DNA from 4 places in the Sphingobium sp. TB-6 genome. Region 1 is predicted to be linked to each of the others. Evidence: riboswitches for the same ligand, from Rfam matches in the RefSeq annotation. Region 1 holds a riboswitch; each other region holds the start of a gene.
The links. Region 1 has a riboswitch for cobalamin ahead of HHL26_RS04245 (TonB-dependent receptor). Riboswitches for the same ligand answer to the same signal wherever they lie in the genome.
Positions count from the first base shown of each region.

Region 2: another riboswitch for cobalamin. It lies ahead of HHL26_RS17895 (DUF1636 domain-containing protein); the one in region 1 lies ahead of HHL26_RS04245 (TonB-dependent receptor).
Region 3: another riboswitch for cobalamin. It lies ahead of HHL26_RS18030 (cobalamin biosynthesis protein CobG); the one in region 1 lies ahead of HHL26_RS04245 (TonB-dependent receptor).
Region 4: another riboswitch for cobalamin. It lies ahead of HHL26_RS18055 (HoxN/HupN/NixA family nickel/cobalt transporter); the one in region 1 lies ahead of HHL26_RS04245 (TonB-dependent receptor).

Region 1 is NZ_JABBGL010000002.1:245,132-249,337, reverse strand. Features, by position in the region: gene HHL26_RS04250 (ABC transporter substrate-binding protein) at 1-189, shown strand, start outside; gene HHL26_RS04245 (TonB-dependent receptor) at 232-2,076, opposite strand; cobalamin riboswitch at 2,248-2,462, opposite strand; gene HHL26_RS04240 (threonine/serine dehydratase) at 2,544-3,527, shown strand; gene HHL26_RS04235 (molybdenum cofactor guanylyltransferase) at 3,527-4,063, shown strand; gene cobA (uroporphyrinogen-III C-methyltransferase) at 4,156-4,206, opposite strand, start outside.
Region 2 is NZ_JABBGL010000015.1:22,913-27,118, forward strand. Features, by position in the region: gene HHL26_RS17890 (acetyl-CoA C-acyltransferase) at 1-986, opposite strand, end outside; cobalamin riboswitch at 1,575-1,763, shown strand; gene HHL26_RS17895 (DUF1636 domain-containing protein) at 1,957-2,364, shown strand; gene cobT (nicotinate-nucleotide--dimethylbenzimidazole phosphoribosyltransferase) at 2,361-3,377, shown strand; gene HHL26_RS17905 (histidine phosphatase family protein) at 3,374-3,940, shown strand; gene HHL26_RS17910 (adenosylcobinamide-GDP ribazoletransferase) at 3,937-4,206, shown strand, end outside.
Region 3 is NZ_JABBGL010000015.1:51,188-55,393, reverse strand. Features, by position in the region: gene cobO (cob(I)yrinic acid a,c-diamide adenosyltransferase) at 1-240, shown strand, start outside; gene bluB (5,6-dimethylbenzimidazole synthase) at 258-866, shown strand; cobalamin riboswitch at 962-1,189, shown strand; gene HHL26_RS18030 (cobalamin biosynthesis protein CobG) at 1,363-2,427, shown strand; gene HHL26_RS18025 (precorrin-8X methylmutase) at 2,427-3,056, shown strand; gene cobI (precorrin-2 C(20)-methyltransferase) at 3,053-3,772, shown strand; gene cobJ (precorrin-3B C(17)-methyltransferase) at 3,769-4,206, shown strand, end outside.
Region 4 is NZ_JABBGL010000015.1:59,343-63,548, reverse strand. Features, by position in the region: gene HHL26_RS18065 (hypothetical protein) at 1-155, shown strand, start outside; gene HHL26_RS18060 (LysR substrate-binding domain-containing protein) at 562-1,485, shown strand; cobalamin riboswitch at 1,552-1,780, shown strand; gene HHL26_RS18055 (HoxN/HupN/NixA family nickel/cobalt transporter) at 1,973-3,019, shown strand; gene cobW (cobalamin biosynthesis protein CobW) at 3,016-4,071, shown strand; gene cobN (cobaltochelatase subunit CobN) at 4,071-4,206, shown strand, end outside.

The DNA of each region.
Region 1 (4,206 bases):
CGCCCGGACTGGCTGATCGTCGAAAGCGGCAGCGAGACAATCGTCGACCAGGGGACGGAAATGCTGCACCATCCGATCCTGCGCGCCATCCCGCGCATCCGCGTGCCGCAGGCATGGACGGTGTGCGGCGGCCCCGCTTATGTCGAGGCCGCGCGCTATATCGTGACGCAGGTCAACGCTGCGCCCTGACGCTGAAGGGGCAAGCGTCACGCCCGCCCCTCGCCTGTTCCATCAGAAGCGGACACGCACGCCGCCAAAGGCCGACCGGCCATAGGTGCCATAGCCATAAGCCGTGGCGTATCCTTCATCGAACAGATTGTCGATGCGGCCATAGACTTCCAGATGCTCATTGATCGGGAAGGACGCGCGAACGCCAACCAGCGCAAAGCCGTCGAGCTGGACACGCTTATGCGTGCTGGAATCGATATCGACGCTGTCATCCACCATCGTGATCGTTGCGCCGGTCGACAGGCCGAAAGGCCAGACATAGTCCGCCGACACACTGGCCGCATTGGGCGCCCGGCGCAGCAGACGCAGGCCTTCGTCCGGGCTGCCCGGCGAGCGGTTGCGCGCATCGACATAGCTGTAGGATGCCGTGACGGTCAGCGCGTCGACCGGCTTCAGCGCGAAGGACGCTTCCACTCCCTTGGCGCGGGTGCGATCGAGATTGTTATAGCCGCCAAATGCTCCAAAGGCGCCGTCAAAGTCGATCTGGTCACGCGTATCGCGGCGGAAGGCGGTGACGGAGAAGATAGCACGATCCCCGGCCAGCTTCTGGTCGAAGCCGATATCATAGCTCTTGGACCGTTCCGGGCGCAGCCCGCTATTGCCGACAAAGGGATCGTAAAGCTGATAGAGCGAGGGCGCCTTGAAACCCTCGCCATAGCTGGCGCGGATGTTGGTGCGGCCGCCATTGGGCGTGTAGTTCGCGTTGGCGCCAAAGGTCGTCGCACCGCCGAACTGGCTATGGTCGTCGCGGCGCACGCCACCCGTCAGCGTCAGACCCTCCACCGGCTTCACAACGGCGACGGCATAGACGCTGTCGATGTCGATCTTCGCGCGGTCATGCGAACCGAAGCCGGCGAAATCATAGTCCGGCCGCTCATGCTCATAGCCGAACACCAGCGTCACCTGTTCGACCGGCTGATAAACGCCTTCATATTCGAAACGCAGATTCGTGCCCGAATAGCCATAAGGGCCGAAAATGGAGGTGTAGTCGCGATCGTTGCGGGACCATGTCACCGCCGCGCGATTGGTCAGCTTGCCATCGAACAGCCTGAGGTTCAGGCCAGCATAGCCGACATATTGATCAAGCGTGCTGGTGGCGGTCCGGTCTATCGGGGGGAAAGAAAAGAGATCCGTGTCGAGATCGGCATGGATATAATAGCCGCGCAGGTCGAGGCTCAAGGCATCGCTGAAGTCGAGCTTCAACTTGGCGTTGGCGGCGATATTCTCATAACCGTCCTTTTCCGCGTCGCCAGCCTCGGCGGAGATGCCGTCCGTGCGGAAATAGGCGACGCCAAGGCCGCCCGATGCGATGCCGCTGGTGCCCGAAACATCCGCCTTGGCATTCAGTGTATCGCTATAGCCATAATCGACCGACGCGTTGGCCGCGAATCCTTCGGCGGGCGTGCCGGTCATGATGTTGACGACGCCGCCGATCGCCTGGCTGCCATAGACCACCGAGTTGGAACCGCGCAGCACCTCGATCCGGCGGATGTTGCCGACCAGCAGATTGCCGAAATCATAGGCATCGCCAATGCTGCTGGGATCGTTGACCTTCACCCCGTCGATCAGCACCAGCGTCTGGGTCGTTTCCGCGCCGCGCAGCGAAATGCCGGTGACGCCGCCGACCGCATCGGCCCGGTTGAAGCGGACGCCGGGCGTGGTGGCGAGCAGGTCTGCGACGCTCACGCTCTGGCGCGTTTGGATGGTTTCGGCGTCGATGACGGTGACGGCCTGGCCGACTTCGTCGCGGGGCTGCTCGATGCCCAGCGCGGTGACGATGATCTCATCCTCCGCGAGCGCGGGCGTGGCGGCGAGCAGAGCCGCAAGAGAGATGGTGGCTTTCAACATTATATCTGTTTCCCTGAGCGCCGCTGCGACTTCATGGCTCAGGGCATCCGCTCGCGCGGTCGGAACTGGGGGAAGTCGACGCCAATGCCCTCCCCCCGCACCGATGCGGCCCTGCGCCGCTTCGTCGCTCAGACGGAAAACACCGTGCCATGGCCAACCCCTGGGCCAGGGCAAGAGCGACCATGCGCCGGCAGGTCTCCTGGCTCGCGGGTCAATGCAGCGATGCACGCCTTCCCGGACTTGTCGCCCAGTGGCCGGTCGTTCGACCGAAATGCATCGCGCTCACCGCTTACAGTTGCAGGGACAGCCGCGGAATAGGACGGTTTCCCGTCCGCACCACATTCCCGTTTTCAGCCCTTTCGGGCACCGGCGCGATCTTCTTTGCGTACGGGGTTTGCCCCGCCCGCGCCCCGCGCCATAAGGGAAAGCATTGGCCATGCCAAGAGGCGGCCACGGAGGGAGATTGCATGCCGTTCGCCATTAGCGCCGCCGATGTCGAGGACGCCGCGCGGATCATCGCGCCGGCGGCGATCCGCACGCCGCTGCTGGAGAATGCGGTGCTGAACGAGCGCTGCGGACGGCGGGTGCTGGTGAAGTTCGAGGGCGCGCAGCACAGCGGTTCGTTCAAATTCCGTGGCGCCTATAACCGGCTGGCGCGATTGAGCGCGGCGGAGCGCAAGGCGGGGGTCGTCGCCTGGTCGTCGGGCAATCATGCGCAGGGGGTGGCCTTTGCCGCGCGGCTGCTGGGGATCGCGGCGACGATCGTGATGCCAGCCGACGCGCCCGCCATCAAGACGGCCAATACGCGGGCGCTGGGCGCGGAAATCGTCGCCTATGACCGTTTCACCGAAAACCGGGAGGAGATCGCGACGACGCTGGCGACCGAGCGCGGCGCGGTGTTGGTGCCGTCCTTCGACGATCCCTTCATCATGGCGGGGCAAGGGACGATCGGGCTGGAGATAATGGAGCAGGCGGCCGAATGGGGCGCGAAGATCGGGCAGATCCTCGTCAATTGCGGCGGCGGCGGCATGGTGTCGGGGATCGCGACGGTGGTGAAAGCGCGGCAGCCCGGCGTGGCGATCTATGCGGTCGAGCCGGAAGGGTTCGACGATACGGCGCGGGCGCTCGCCAGCGGCGTGCGGGAAAGCGTCTCGCCCGATGCACGGTCGATCTGCGATGCCTTGCTGTCACCCACCCCGGGGGCTTTGACCTTTCCGATCAATCGGGCGTTGCTGTCCGGTGGCCTGGTGGTGAACGACGATCAGGTGCGGGAAGCGATGCGCTTGGCCTTTTCAGCATTGAAGCTGGTGGTCGAACCGGGCGGCGCGGTCGCTCTGGCGGCGATGCTGGCGGGGCTGGCTCCGGCGGCGGAGGACGCCAGCGTGGTGGTGATTTCGGGGAGCAATGTCGACCCGGACGCCTATGCCCGGATCATCTCGGGAGAGGCATGATGCGGTTGCTGGGAGCGGTTCTGGCCGGGGGGCGATCCAGCCGGTTCGGGAGCGACAAGGCGCTGGCGATGCTGGATGGGCGGACCCTGCTGGACCATGCGGCGGCGGCGCTAGGGCGCCATGTCGAGGCGGTCGTGATTTGCGGACGACAGGTGGACGGAATGACCGGGCTGCCGGATCGACCGGCGGCGGATATGGGGCCTTTGGGCGGACTGAATGCAGCGCTGCATCACGCGCTGGCGGAGGGCTATGACGCGGTGCTGACGACGGGGTGCGATGTTCCCGCCTATCCGGACGGGCTGGCGGAAGCGTTGATCGGGGAAGGTGCGGCGATCCTCAAAGGCCAGCAGTTGGCGGGGTTCTGGCCTGTTTCATTGGCGACCGAACTGGACACGCATCTGGCCGAGGACAACAACCGATCAATCTATGGCTGGCTGGAACGGATCGGCGCGCGGATCGTCGAGCGGCCGGAGTTTATATTGCCCAATATCAATCGGCCCGAAGATTTGGAGAAGTTGGAAAAGAGTAATCAATAGAATCGACAAAGCAGCGTGTTCCTGCGAAGGCAGGAACCCAGATCAGGCGTTCGAACTGGGCTCCTGCCTCCGCAGGAGCACATCGCTTCAGTTCAAACCGTCAGCGTAGCACTCACCGACATGTCCGCCGAAGAGTAAGTGCC
Region 2 (4,206 bases), on a different contig from region 1:
ATGGCGACGGCGGCGAAGGCTTCATTGACTTCGTAGAGATCGACATCCCCGGCTGACCAGCCCGCCTTTTCCATCGCCTTGCGGATCGCGAAGACCGGGGCGGTGGTGAACAGCGCCGGAGCGTGGGCGTGGGCGGCGGTGGCGACGATGCGGGCTTCCTGCGTCAGGCCCAGCTTCTCCGCCACATCGGCACGGGTCAGCACCAGCGCCGCCGCGCCGTCCGAAATCGAGGCGGAGGATGCGGCCGTGATCGCGCCATCCTTGGCGAAGGCAGGTTTCAGGGACGGGATTTTCTCCGGCCTCGCATTGCCCGGCTGTTCGTCCTTATCGATCTGGACTTCGCCGTTGCGGGTCTTGACCGTGACGGGCGCCACTTCCCCGGCGAAGGCGCCGCTGCTGATCGCGGCATTGGCGCGGGCGAGACTCTCGATCGCATAGGCGTCCATCTCTGCGCGGGTGAACTGATAATCGCGCGCCGTATCCTCGGCAAAGGAACCCATCGGCTTGCCGCGATCATAGGCGTCCTCCAACCCGTCCATCATCATCGTGTCGATGACCCGGTCATGGCCGATGCGCGCGCCGGACCGGTGCTTGGGCAAGGCATAGGGCGCGTTGGTCATGCTTTCCATGCCGCCCGCGACGACGACGTCGACGGAGCCTGCGGAGAGCGCTTCGGCCGCCATGATCGCCGCCTGCATGCCGGACCCGCACATCTTGTTGACGGTGGTGGCCTCGACCGATTGCGGAAGGCCCGCGCCCAATGCCGCCTGGCGTGCAGGAGCCTGGCCCAGAGCGGCGGGGAGGACGCAACCCATATAGATGCGGTCGATGGCTTCGGGCGCGACCCCGGAGCGTTCGACGGCCGCCTTCACCGCGACGGCGCCCAGTTCGGTAGCGGACACGCCGGAGAGCGCGCCCTGAAAACCGCCCATCGGGGTTCGGGCATAGCCCGCGATGATGATGTCCCGGTCGTGTATATCGGTCATATCTTTCTCCTCAACGGGTGCCCGGGCCACCGACCGCCTTGGGCGGGGTCATGCCCATGAGGCCGAGTCCGGCCATGCCCCGAATCGCAATCTGGATTTCCGTCGGCATCGTGCAGCCTCTTCCCCTATCGCGGAGGCACGTGCAACGGTCAGCGCTCTTGATCCCGGGCAGCGGAACCGCGGCGGTTGGGCATGGCGAGACAGAGGCGGATGAGAGTGGTGACATAGGACGTTGGCCAACATGGCCATAATATCCGCCAGAGGCGCCGCCGTTCCATCGGGAGCGCCAAGCGGCGCGAGAGACACCCAGCGCGGACGGCTCAGCGGTCGTTGGTGTCGGAAGGGATGTGTGCGATCAACCTGTTGACCCGCATATCGTTTTCCGCCGTGCAGGCGAACAGTCGACAGATCCAGTCCATCCAGCGCGTCAGAATAGCCATGACCCTCTCCCTTATTTTGTCGGATGATAGCAGTTTGGGGAGGTGAAGAGAAGTCTAACCATGGTAGCGCCGCCGCATATTTCCGTGCTGGGGCGTCAGGAAAGACCATGCTTTTCTACCCCCCTTGCGATGGAACGACGGGGTCTTTATCAGCATCGGCGCGACAGGTTCCCCGAAAGGGGATGAAAAGGGAAGTCGGGTGGAAGGCCCGCGCTGCCCCTGCAACTGTAAGCGGCGAGCGATCCGGCCATCACGCCATTGGGACAAGGTTCCGAGAAGGCGGCCGGGAAGCATCGACCCGTGAGCCAGGAGACCTGCCTGACGCAGTCGTTCTTCGACCGGACAGGGTGCGCCGGCCGAACGGGGTTTTCCCTCGCGAAGCGACAGCCATCGCCTTGCCGGCGTGACCGTGCAGGGGGAGTTCTGTCGCCCGTCCGGTGTCGGCCTGTCCTCCTCTGCCTGGTTTCCTGGCCGGGCATTTGCCGTCGGGCTGGAGGAAGCGGAATGACTGATATGTGGAGCTGTCGCTGATGTTGCGGGCCGTCGGGCGCGGGGCGTCGGTGGTGGTCTGTTCGACCTGCCGTCTGTCGGCGGAGAGCAGGGAGGATGAGTATGGTCGGCGTGGCGGCGCATTGCTGACCGAGGCGCTCCAAAAAATGCAGGAGAGCGACCCCGCCTATGCGGCGGTCGCGGTGCAGGACATGCCCTGCCTCTTCGCCTGCCAGCGCCATTGCACGGTGCATATCCGGGGAACCGGCAAGATCGGCTATGTGCTGGGCGACTTCACGCCGGACGAGGAGGCCGCCCGCGCCATATTGGATTATGCGGTGCGCCATGCCGCAAGCGAGGAGGGCGTGGTGCGCTATGCCGACTGGCCGCAGGGGGTGAAGGGGCATTTCATCGTCCGTACGCCGCCCGAAGGCTTCGTCTGCTCATGATCCGGTTCGATAATCGTGCGGCCTTTGCCGCCGCGCTGGCGGATTTGCCCGTGCGGGACGAAAGCGCCGTCGCAGCGGCGGCGGCGCGGCAGGCGGTGCTGACGAAGCCCGCCGGATCGCTGGGGCGGCTGGAAGAGATCGCCCTGTTCATGGCGGGCTGGCAGGGCCGGGAGCGGCCCCGGGCCGAGCGCATCCGCGCCGCGATCTTCGCGGGCAATCATGGCGTGGCGGCGCGGGGGGTCAGCGCCTTCCCGGCAGAGGTCACGGCCCAGATGGTCGCGAATTTCCGCCATGGCGGCGCGGCGATCAATGCTTTGGCGCAAGCCTGCGGCGCGGAGCTGACCGTGGTGGCGCTCGATCTGGAACGGCCGACAGGAGACATTTGCGTCGAAGCGGCGATGAACGAGGCGGACTGCCTTGCCGCGATCAATGCCGGGGCGGCGGCGGTCGAACCGGGCCTCGACCTGCTGCTGCTGGGCGAGATGGGCATTGCCAACAGCACGCCAGCGGCGGCGCTTTGCGCGCAGGCCTTTGGCGGCGTGGCGACGCATTGGGTCGGGCGCGGCACGGGCGTGGACGGCGATGGACTGGCGCGCAAGGCCGAAGCGGTGGCGCAGGCGCTCGCCTTGCACGGGATGCATTGTGCCGACGCCTTCGAAACGCTGCGGCGGCTGGGCGGGCGCGAGATCGCGGCGCTGGCGGGTGCGGTGCTGGCGGCGCGGATGCTGCGCGTGCCGGTGATGCTGGATGGCTTCATCGGCTGCGCGGCGGTCGCTCCGTTGGCGAAGGACAATCCGGCAATCGTCGGCCATTGCCTGGCAGCGCATATGTCGGCCGAGGCGGGGCATGAGCGCCTGCTGGCTGCGCTGACGCTGGAACCGCTGCTGCGGCTGGACATGCGGCTGGGCGAGGGCAGCGGCGCTGCGGTGGCGACGCAGATCGTGCGGTCGGCTCTGGCTGCCCATGCCGGCATGGCGACCTTTGCGGAAGCGGCAGTGGCCGGCGCGCTATGAGTGCTTTTCCGCTCCACCTGATGCGCCATGGCGCGCCGCAGCTCGCCGGGCGGTTGCTGGGGCATCTGGACGCGCCGCCGGAAGCGGAGGGCATCGCGCTTTGCGTCGAGCGCGCGCGAGGATTGGACTTTGCGCGGGTGGTGACGTCCGACCTTGCCCGGGCGCGGGCGCCGGGCGCGATCATAGCGGCGGAGCGGGGCGTCGGCCATGGCGTCGACAGCCGTTGGCGGGAACTGCATTTCGGACGTTGGGAGGGGGCCGACCCGGCGACTCTTCCTTCTGCCGATCTGGCCCGCTTCTGGGACGATCCGGACGGCTTTCCACCGCCGGAGGGCGAAAGCTGGACCGATCTTTGCGGCCGGATACGGGACGGGCTGGGCGACCTTGGCGAGCCGGTGCTGGTGATTTGTCATGCCGGAGCGATGCGGGCGGCGCTGGCTGTCCTGTGCGGCTTCGACGTGCGGCAGGGTTGGGCGGTCGACCTGCCCTATGGCGCGGTGCTGAGTCTGCAGGTCTGGCCCGGCGAGCAGCCGTCGGCGCAGATTACAGGGCTGATGCCATGAAGCGGCTGGTGCTGGCCCTGCAATTGATGACGCGCTTGCCCTTGCCCGCGCTGGACGTCGATGAAGCGGATTTCGCTGCCGCGATCCGTTGGTTTCCCGCCACGGGGATCGCCGTGGGCCTGATCGTCGCGGGTGCCACCGGTCTTGGCCTCCGGATCGATCCATGGGCGGGCGCCTTGTGCGGCCTGCTGGCCTGGGTCACTGTTACTGGCGCGCTGCATCTCGACGGATTGGGCGATATCGCGGATGCGGCGGGCGCCGCGCAT
Region 3 (4,206 bases), on a different contig from region 1:
GACCCGGCCTATGATATGGTCCTTGCCGATGAGCTCAATATCGTCCTGCGCTACGACTATCTGCCGGTCGAAGAGGTGCTGGAAGCCGTGACCGCCAGAAGCGAAATGAAACACGTCCTCATCACCGGCCGCAACGCGCCCGAAGCGCTGATCGAGGCGGCCGATCTCGTCACCGAAATGACCCTTGTCAAACATCCCTTCCGCAGCGGCGTGAAGGCTCAGCCAGGAATCGAATTCTGACACACACTGCCTTCGACATCGCCGCTTTCGAGGAATTGGTGCACCTGCGTCGCGACGTGCGCCATTTTCTGACCGATCCGCTGGATGAACATGAGGTCGAACGACTCCTCGCCCTCGCGCACAGCGCTCCCTCGGTGGGGCTGTCGCAACCCTGGCGCTTCGTCCGGATCGCCACGCCCGCCTTGCGCGAAGATCTCGCCGTCCATGTCGACGCCCAGATCATCAAGGCGGGCAAGATTTATGAAGGCGATGAAGACAGGCTCTACCGCAGCCTGAAACTGCACGGTCTGCGCGAGGCGCCGGTGCTGTTCGCCGTCTATTGCGACGAAGGCACCGAAACCGGCCATAAGCTGGGCGCTATCACCATGCCGGAGGCACGCCGCTATAGCTGCGTGATGGCGATTCACACGGTCTGGCTGGCCGCCCGCACGCGTGGCATCGGCATGGGATGGGTGTCGATCCTGGATCGTCCCACAGTCGATGCGATGCTGGAGATTCCGGAAAATTGGCGCTGCCTCGGCCTGCTGTGCCTCGGCTATCCGGTGAGCGAGGAAGCGACGCCGGAACTGGAACGGCGCGGCTGGGAGCATCGCACCGATTGGCATTCCGCGATCGTGACTCGCTGACCATTCCCCTCCCGCCCGCGTAAGGGAGCAAATTCTCCCCACTTCCCTTTCCCCCACTCTGCGCGTATGAACCGCATCCGGAGCGGGCATATGTTCGCTCCATCGATCGCGTCGGTGCCCCGCAAGGGGCTTAAATGGGAACGCGGTGCGGGATGAAACTCCCTAATCCGTGGCTGTCCCTGCAACTGTGAGCGGCGAGCAAGGCAAGGACCGGCCAACCCCCATCAACCCGGGACGGCCAGCCACTGGAGCAATCCGGGAAGGCCCCCTGCCAAGGCTATGACCCGCAAGCCAGGAGACCTGCCGAACGCAAAGGTCGCTCTAGCCATGACCCAGGGGATGGTCGCGGCTCGGTTTTCCGCACGAGCGACGGATAAGCGGCTGGGGAAGCATCCTCCAGTCGTCGTTGCGACGTGGGAGGTGAAGTCCGGTGCCAGACGCGCAGAGCGCATCATCCGCCGCCATTCGCGGCTGGTGTCCGACGGCATGGCGTCCGATGATGGCGGGCGACGGCCTGCTGGTGCGCGTGCGCGCTCCGCTCGGCCGCCTGACCGTCGCCCAGGCTATCGGCCTCAGCGATGCCGCCCGCCGCCACGGTAACGGCCAGATCGACCTCACCAACCGCGCCGCGCTTCAGGTCCGGGGCGTGACGGAGCAAAGCCACCCAGCGCTGCTTGGGCAGCTTGTCGCACTCGGCCTCACCGATCCTGATCCGGCCCGCGAGGCGCGCCGCAATTTCCTGCTCGCTCCCGACTGGTCCGCCGGAGACGACACGGAAAACATCGCCCAAAGCCTGCTCGCCCGCCTCGACGACCTGCCCGACCTTCCTCCCAAGATCGGCATTGCCATCGACACCGGCCCTGCTCCCTGCCTGACCCTCGTCCCCGCCGATTTCCGCTTCGAACGCAGCTCAGCCGGCACCCTGCTGCTCCGCGCCGAAGGGCATGCCTTAGGCACGCCCACCACCGCGGAAACCGCCGTCCAGGATCTGATCGCGCTCACCCGCTGGTTCCTGGCAACGGACGGAGCCACCTCCGGCCGCATGACGCGGCACAAAGCTCCGCTGCCAGCACATCCCAAGGTCGCTCCCGCTGCGGCACGCCCGATTCCGCAGCTTCTCACCCAGGCTCCCGGTCCCTTTCACGGCATCCCCTTCGGGCGGCTCGACGCCGACGGCCTCACCGCTCTGGCCGGACAGCAAGGCGTTGTCGCGCTGCGCCTGACCCCATGGCGCGGCCTGATTCTCGAAGGCGGTACAGCCAGCCCCGATCACGCCTTCACCGATCCGCTGCTCCGCATCGACGCATGCCCCGGCGCACCAGCCTGCCCGCAGGCCAGCGTCGCGACCCGCGGCCTCGCCACCCGGCTTGCACCCCTTGTCGACGGCTCGCTGCATGTTTCCGGCTGCGCCAAGGGCTGCGCGCGTCCAAGGCCCGCCGACATCGTCCTCACCGGCAATCGGGGCCGCTTCGACCTTTCCCGCAAGGCCCGCGCCGGATCGCCGCCCGACCAGGCCAGTCTTGCCCCCGACCAGATTCTCGCCCTCTTCGGAAGCCACTAATGCCCCATATCTACGAAACCGATGGCGCCGCCATCTACCGGCAATCCTTCCGCACCATCCGTGCCGAGGCCGATCTCGCTCGCTTCTCGACGGAGGAGGAACGCATCGCGGTCCGCATGATCCACGCGGCGGGGCTGGTCGGCCTGGCTTCCCACATCCGCTTTTCCTCCACCTTCGCCCGGACCGCCATCGCTGCGCTGGAGGCAGGGGCCCCGATCCTTTGCGATGCGCGCATGGTGTCCGAAGGCGTCACCACAAGGCGTCTGCCTGCCCAAAACCCAATCCTTTGCACGCTGAACGATCCGCAGGTTCCAACGCTGGCGGCGCAAATGTCGAACACCCGTTCGGCGGCTGCGCTCGAACTCTGGCGTCCACATCTGGGGGGAGCGCTGGTCGCCATCGGCAATGCGCCCACGGCACTTTTCCATCTGCTCAATATGCTGGAAGATCCCGCCTGTCCCCGCCCCGCCGCGATCATCGGTTGCCCGGTCGGCTTCGTCGGCGCGGCGGAGTCCAAGGAAGCGCTCTGGCAGAGCCAGCCCGTCCCCTGCTGCATCGTGGAGGGCCGTCTGGGCGGCAGCGCCATCACAGTCGCGGCGATCAATGCGATAGCGAGCCCGGCAGAATGACCAACGGCATCATCCATGGCGTAGGCCTGGGCCCCGGCGCGCAGGACCTGATGAGCGTCCGCGCCGACCGCCTGATCCGCGAAGCCAGCCACGTCGCCTATTTCCGCAAAAGGGGAAAATCCGGCCATGCCCGCCGGATCGTGGAGGGCATGTTGCGTCCTGACGCCATCGAATATCCGATGGAATATCCGGTGACGACGGAAATCCCGCTGTCCGACCCGCGATATAATGAAGTCCTGTCCGGCTTCTATGCCGATTGCACCGCCCATCTGGACGGGCTTTCCGCCACTGGCGAGGATGTGGTGGTCCTCTGCGAAGGCGATCCCTTTTTCTACGGCAGCTTCATGCACCTGCACAGCCGTCTCTCGGCGCCGGTAAAGATCGTCCCCGGCATCACCGGCATGTCCGGCGCCTGGACCGCCAGCGGCATACCGATCAGTTGGGGCGACGATGTGACGACGGTGCTGATGGCTACCTTGCCCGAAGAGGAACTGGCCCGCCGCATCCATGACACCAATGCGCTGGTCGTCATGAAGATCGGCCGCAACCTCCCCAAGCTCCGCCGCGCCGTCGAAGCGGCCGGCAAGCAGGGCTGCGCCTGGCTGGTGGAATATGCGACCATGGCCGATCAGCGGATCACGCCTTTGGCGGAGGCAACCGACGTCACCGCCTATTTCTCGATCCTGCTGATCCACGGGCAGGGCCGCCGTCCATGACGGGCTGGATCGCTATAGCAGGCCTCGGCCCAGGAGCGGACGCGCTTATCACGCCGGAGGTATCGGATGCACTGGCGGAGGCGACCGACGTTATCGGCTATATCCCCTATGTCGCCCGCATTGCGGAACGTCCCGGCCTGACGCTCCATGCCACGGACAACCGCGTCGAACTGGATCGCGCCACCCACGCATTGACCCTCGCCGCGCAAGGGAAGCGGGTTGCGATCGTGTCCTCTGGCGATCCCGGCGTCTTCGCCATGGCCTCCGCCCTGTTCGAGGCGCTCGAAGCAGGCCCGAAGGAATGGCGCACGCTCGACATCCGCGTTCTCCCCGGCATCACCGCCATGCTCGCCGCCGCCGCGAAGGCGGGCGCGCCGCTCGGCCATGATTTCTGCGCCATCAACCTGTCCGACAATCTGAAGCCCTGGCCGCTG
Region 4 (4,206 bases), on a different contig from region 1:
AGCATTTCGCGATCTTCAAGCCCCATGCGAAGGAACAGGCGCGCATCCTCCTCACCCAGCCCGTCCACCGCGAAGGCCGCAAGACGCGAACCTGGGTGCTGGAACCCTGGGAGATCGAAAAGCTGGTCGAACGGATGAAGGCGGAGGTGCATTGATCATCCGCCGAAACTGAAAAGTAGCGTGCTCCTGCGAAAGGCAGGAGCCCAGTTCTCATGTGTGAACTCAGTTCCCGCCTTCGCAGCAACAGGGACCGCTTCAGACCCTCCAGGCCGCCTCTTTCGCCGCCTGGGACTAGAGACGAAGCGCGCCAGGAAATGCGCTCCTTTTGGTTGCAGCATTTTCGGAGCCGTTGACCATTAAAGGTCAACTTGAAAATACTCTAGAATGCGACGGCGTCTCCGGCCTTGAGCAGAGTGCTGCGGCAATGAGGGGGCATAACCCGCGCACATCCACCGAAGGACTATGGAGACACCGCCACATTCGAACTTGCCCATGCGCCCTTGGACATTCTGCGTCTAATATATAATATGGCATGATCGATAGCTTGAACGACATGATCTTATGGACCTGCGCCATCTGCGTTATTTTCTCTGCGTCGCTGAAGAGATGCATTTCGGCCGCGCCGCGCTGCGCCTTGGCATATCACAGCCGCCGCTCAGCCAGCAGATCCGCGCTCTGGAAGATGAGCTTGGCGTCCGCCTGTTCGACCGCACCAGCCGCCGTGTACGCCTGACCGAAGCGGGCCGGCTGTTCGAGCCGGAGGCCCGCCAGACCCTCGCCCAGGCCGAACGCGCCGCCCAGATCGCCCGCATGGCGCAGCGGGCCGAGATCGGTCATCTTGGCCTTGCCTTCACCACGTCCGGCCCCTTCGTGCCCCCTGTGGCGCGCGCGCTCTACCGCTTCCGCCAAACCTATCCCAATGTCGAGCTGATCCTGCGCGAACAGGGCCGTGACGAGCAGGTCGAAAGCGTCGGTAGTCGACAGCTCGATCTCGGCATCGTGCGCAACTACGAGCCGCCGGTCCTGCCCGAAGGCATGGTGTCGCGATGCCTGCTCACGGAAGAGATGGTGCTGGCCCTGCGCACCGATCATCCGCTGGCGCTGCGGTCGGCCCCGCCCAGCATCGCGGACCTGGCCGACGAACCGCTGGTGCTGTACGGCGCGCCCAATGGCGCGGGCTTTACCGAGCATTTCTTCGCCCTGTGCGAGAAGGCGGGCTTCGCACCCAAAATCTCCCATGAGGCCCGCAGCCTCGCGACCCTTTTTGGACTGGTCGCGGCGGGCTTCGGCCCCACTGTGATCGCTCAGTCCATGGCGCGGCTGCACGTCGACAATGTGATCCACCGTGCTTTCGACGTGCCGGTCATGAGTTCGCTCTGGCTGATCCACAATGAGGATTTGTCGCCGACCGGCCAGGCCTTCCTCAAGACCCTGCTCGAAGAACGCATGGCGGCGGAGACCGGAACGGCGCCTGAGCCGGCATAGCGCGTCGCCCCCTTCCAATTCTCCACGCCAGCCTCTATGCAGTCCGGCGAAAGCCAGCCTCGGCCAGCTTTCACTGATCGCGCCGGTGCCCTCCCAAGGGGCTTAATAGGGAATGCGGTGATGAATCCGCGGCTGTCCCTGCAACTGTAAGCGGTGAGCGAGACGCATATCGATTCTTCGGACCGCCGGAGAATCAGCCACTGGGCCGGACGCTAAATCCTGCGAGGCTTGGGAAGGCCATGCGTCGAGCCAAGACCCGTGAGCCAGGAAACCTGCCTGCGTCTGGTCGCTCTTGCCTTGGTCCAGGGGATGGCCGCGGCACGGTACTCCGTCTGAGCGACGCTTTACGCAGCGGGAGCTGCTGTCCGCATGCCGGGCGCAAGCGCGTCCGTCCGGCATGAAGGCAGATCCCGTCCGGTTTCGCTGACGCCGACGGGGGATCGCCCTGATGAGACCTGTTTTGAATGCACTGGCCCGTTCCAGCCCGATGGAATCGGCCGGCCTGCTGCGCCGCCGTGCCACGGCCATGTTCGCCGCGCTGATCGCCGCCAATCTGGCCGCATGGGCATGGGCCTTCACGATCTTCGCGGGCGATACGGTCATGCTGGGCACAGCGCTGCTGGCCTGGAGCCTGGGCCTGCGCCATGCGGTTGATGCCGACCATATCGCCGCCATCGACAATGTGACCCGTAAATTGATGCAGGACGGCCAGCGCCCACTGACCGTCGGCTTCTGGTTCGCCATCGGTCATAGCGGCATCGTTCTGATCGCCGCCGTCACCATCGCCATTGCCGCCAATGCTCTGAGCCGTGTCGAAGCGGCGGGCGCGATCGGCGGCACCATTGCAACAATCGCCTCCGCGACCTTCCTTTTCACCATCGCCGCGATGAACCTGATCATCCTGAGATCGGTTCTCAAGACCTTCAATCATGTTCGCAACGGTGGGCTCTATATCGATGAAGATATGGATATCCTGCTTGGTTCACGTGGTTTTCTGGCCCGTATCTTCCGCCCGCTTTTCCGGCTGATAACGCGGAGCTGGCATATGGCCCCGCTCGGCTTTCTCTTCGGGCTTGGCTTCGACACTGCCACCGAAGTCGCGATCCTCGGCCTGTCGGCTGGCCAGGCGGCGAGCGGCCTTTCGATATCGACCGTCCTCATTTTCCCGCTGCTCTTCGCGGTGGGCATGGCGCTGATCGACACGGCGGACGGCGCGCTGATGATGGGCGCCTATCAATGGGCCTTCGTGAAGCCGATCCGCAAGCTCTATTACAACATCACCATCACGCTGGTGTCCGCCTTGGTCGCGCTGCTCATCGGCGGGATCGAGGCTGCGGCGCTGCTGGGCGACAAGCTGGGCCTGACCGGCGGCATCTGGACACTTGCCGCCGACCTTGGCGAACATTTCAACAGCCTGGGTTTCTTCATCATCGGCCTGTTCGCTGCCTGCTGGCTGGCGAGCTGGGCCATCTACCGCTGGAAACGCTTCGACGAGATCGAAGTCACTCTCGAACCGCAAGGAAATCCCGCATGAAAAAGGTTCCCGCCTCAAAAATTCCGGCCACTGTCATCACCGGCTTCCTCGGCGCGGGCAAGACGACGCTGATCCGTCACTTGATCGAAAATGCAGGCGGCCGCCGCCTCGCCCTCATCATCAACGAGTTCGGAGATGTCGGCGTCGACGGCGCGCTGGTTCAGGGCTGCGGCGACGAAGCCTGCCCGGACGAGGACATTATCGAACTGGCGAACGGTTGCATCTGTTGCACTGTCGCGGACGATTTCCTGCCGACCATGCAAAAGCTGCTCGACCGCCCGACGCCCCCCGATCACATCATCATCGAAACCTCCGGCCTCGCTTTGCCCAAGCCGTTGGTGAAGGCCTTCCAATGGCCCGACATCCGTACCCGCGCCACGGTGGATGGGGTGATCACGCTGATCGACGCCGATGCACTGGCGGCAGGCCGCTTCGCCCATGACGAGGTCGCGCTTGCCGCCGCCCGCGCCGCAGACCCGACACTTGATCATGACAGCCCGATCGAGGAATTGTTCGAAGATCAGCTTGCCTGCGCCGACCTCGTCCTGCTCAACAAGACCGATCTGGTCGATGCCGCCACACTGGCGGGTCTGGAACGGGATTTGGCGCGGGAAACCCGTCCCGGCGTCAGCATCATCCGCACGTCAGAGGGCGAAATCGATCCCGCTGTCCTGCTCGGCCTGGACTCAGGCGTGGAAGATCAGATCGATGCCCGCCCCTCCCATCACGACAATGAGGAGGAGCATGATCATGATGATTTCGAGAGCTTCATCATCAATCTTGGCGAACTGGGCACGCCCGAACCGTTGCTGGCGGCGCTCGCGGACGCCATCGCCACCCACGACCTGTTGCGGGTGAAGGGTTTCCTCGCCATCGCAGGCCGCCCCGCTCGCCTGGTCGTCCAGGCCGTCGGTCCACGCATCCAGCATCATTACGACCGGCAATGGCAGCCAGGCGAGCAACGCTCCTCCCGCCTTGTCGTGATCGGCCAGACGGGCCTGGATTGCGCCGCCATCGAAACCACCCTCAAGGTGCAGACGGTCCCCGCCTGATGCACCTGCTGACCGCCACGCCCGGCACCGTCTCCAACGGCGACGAAGCGATCGACCTTGGCCAGTCGCCGGGCGACATCGTGCTGCTGACCGTGGCGGACAGCGAACTCGCCTGCTTCGCCAGCGCCGCCGCAG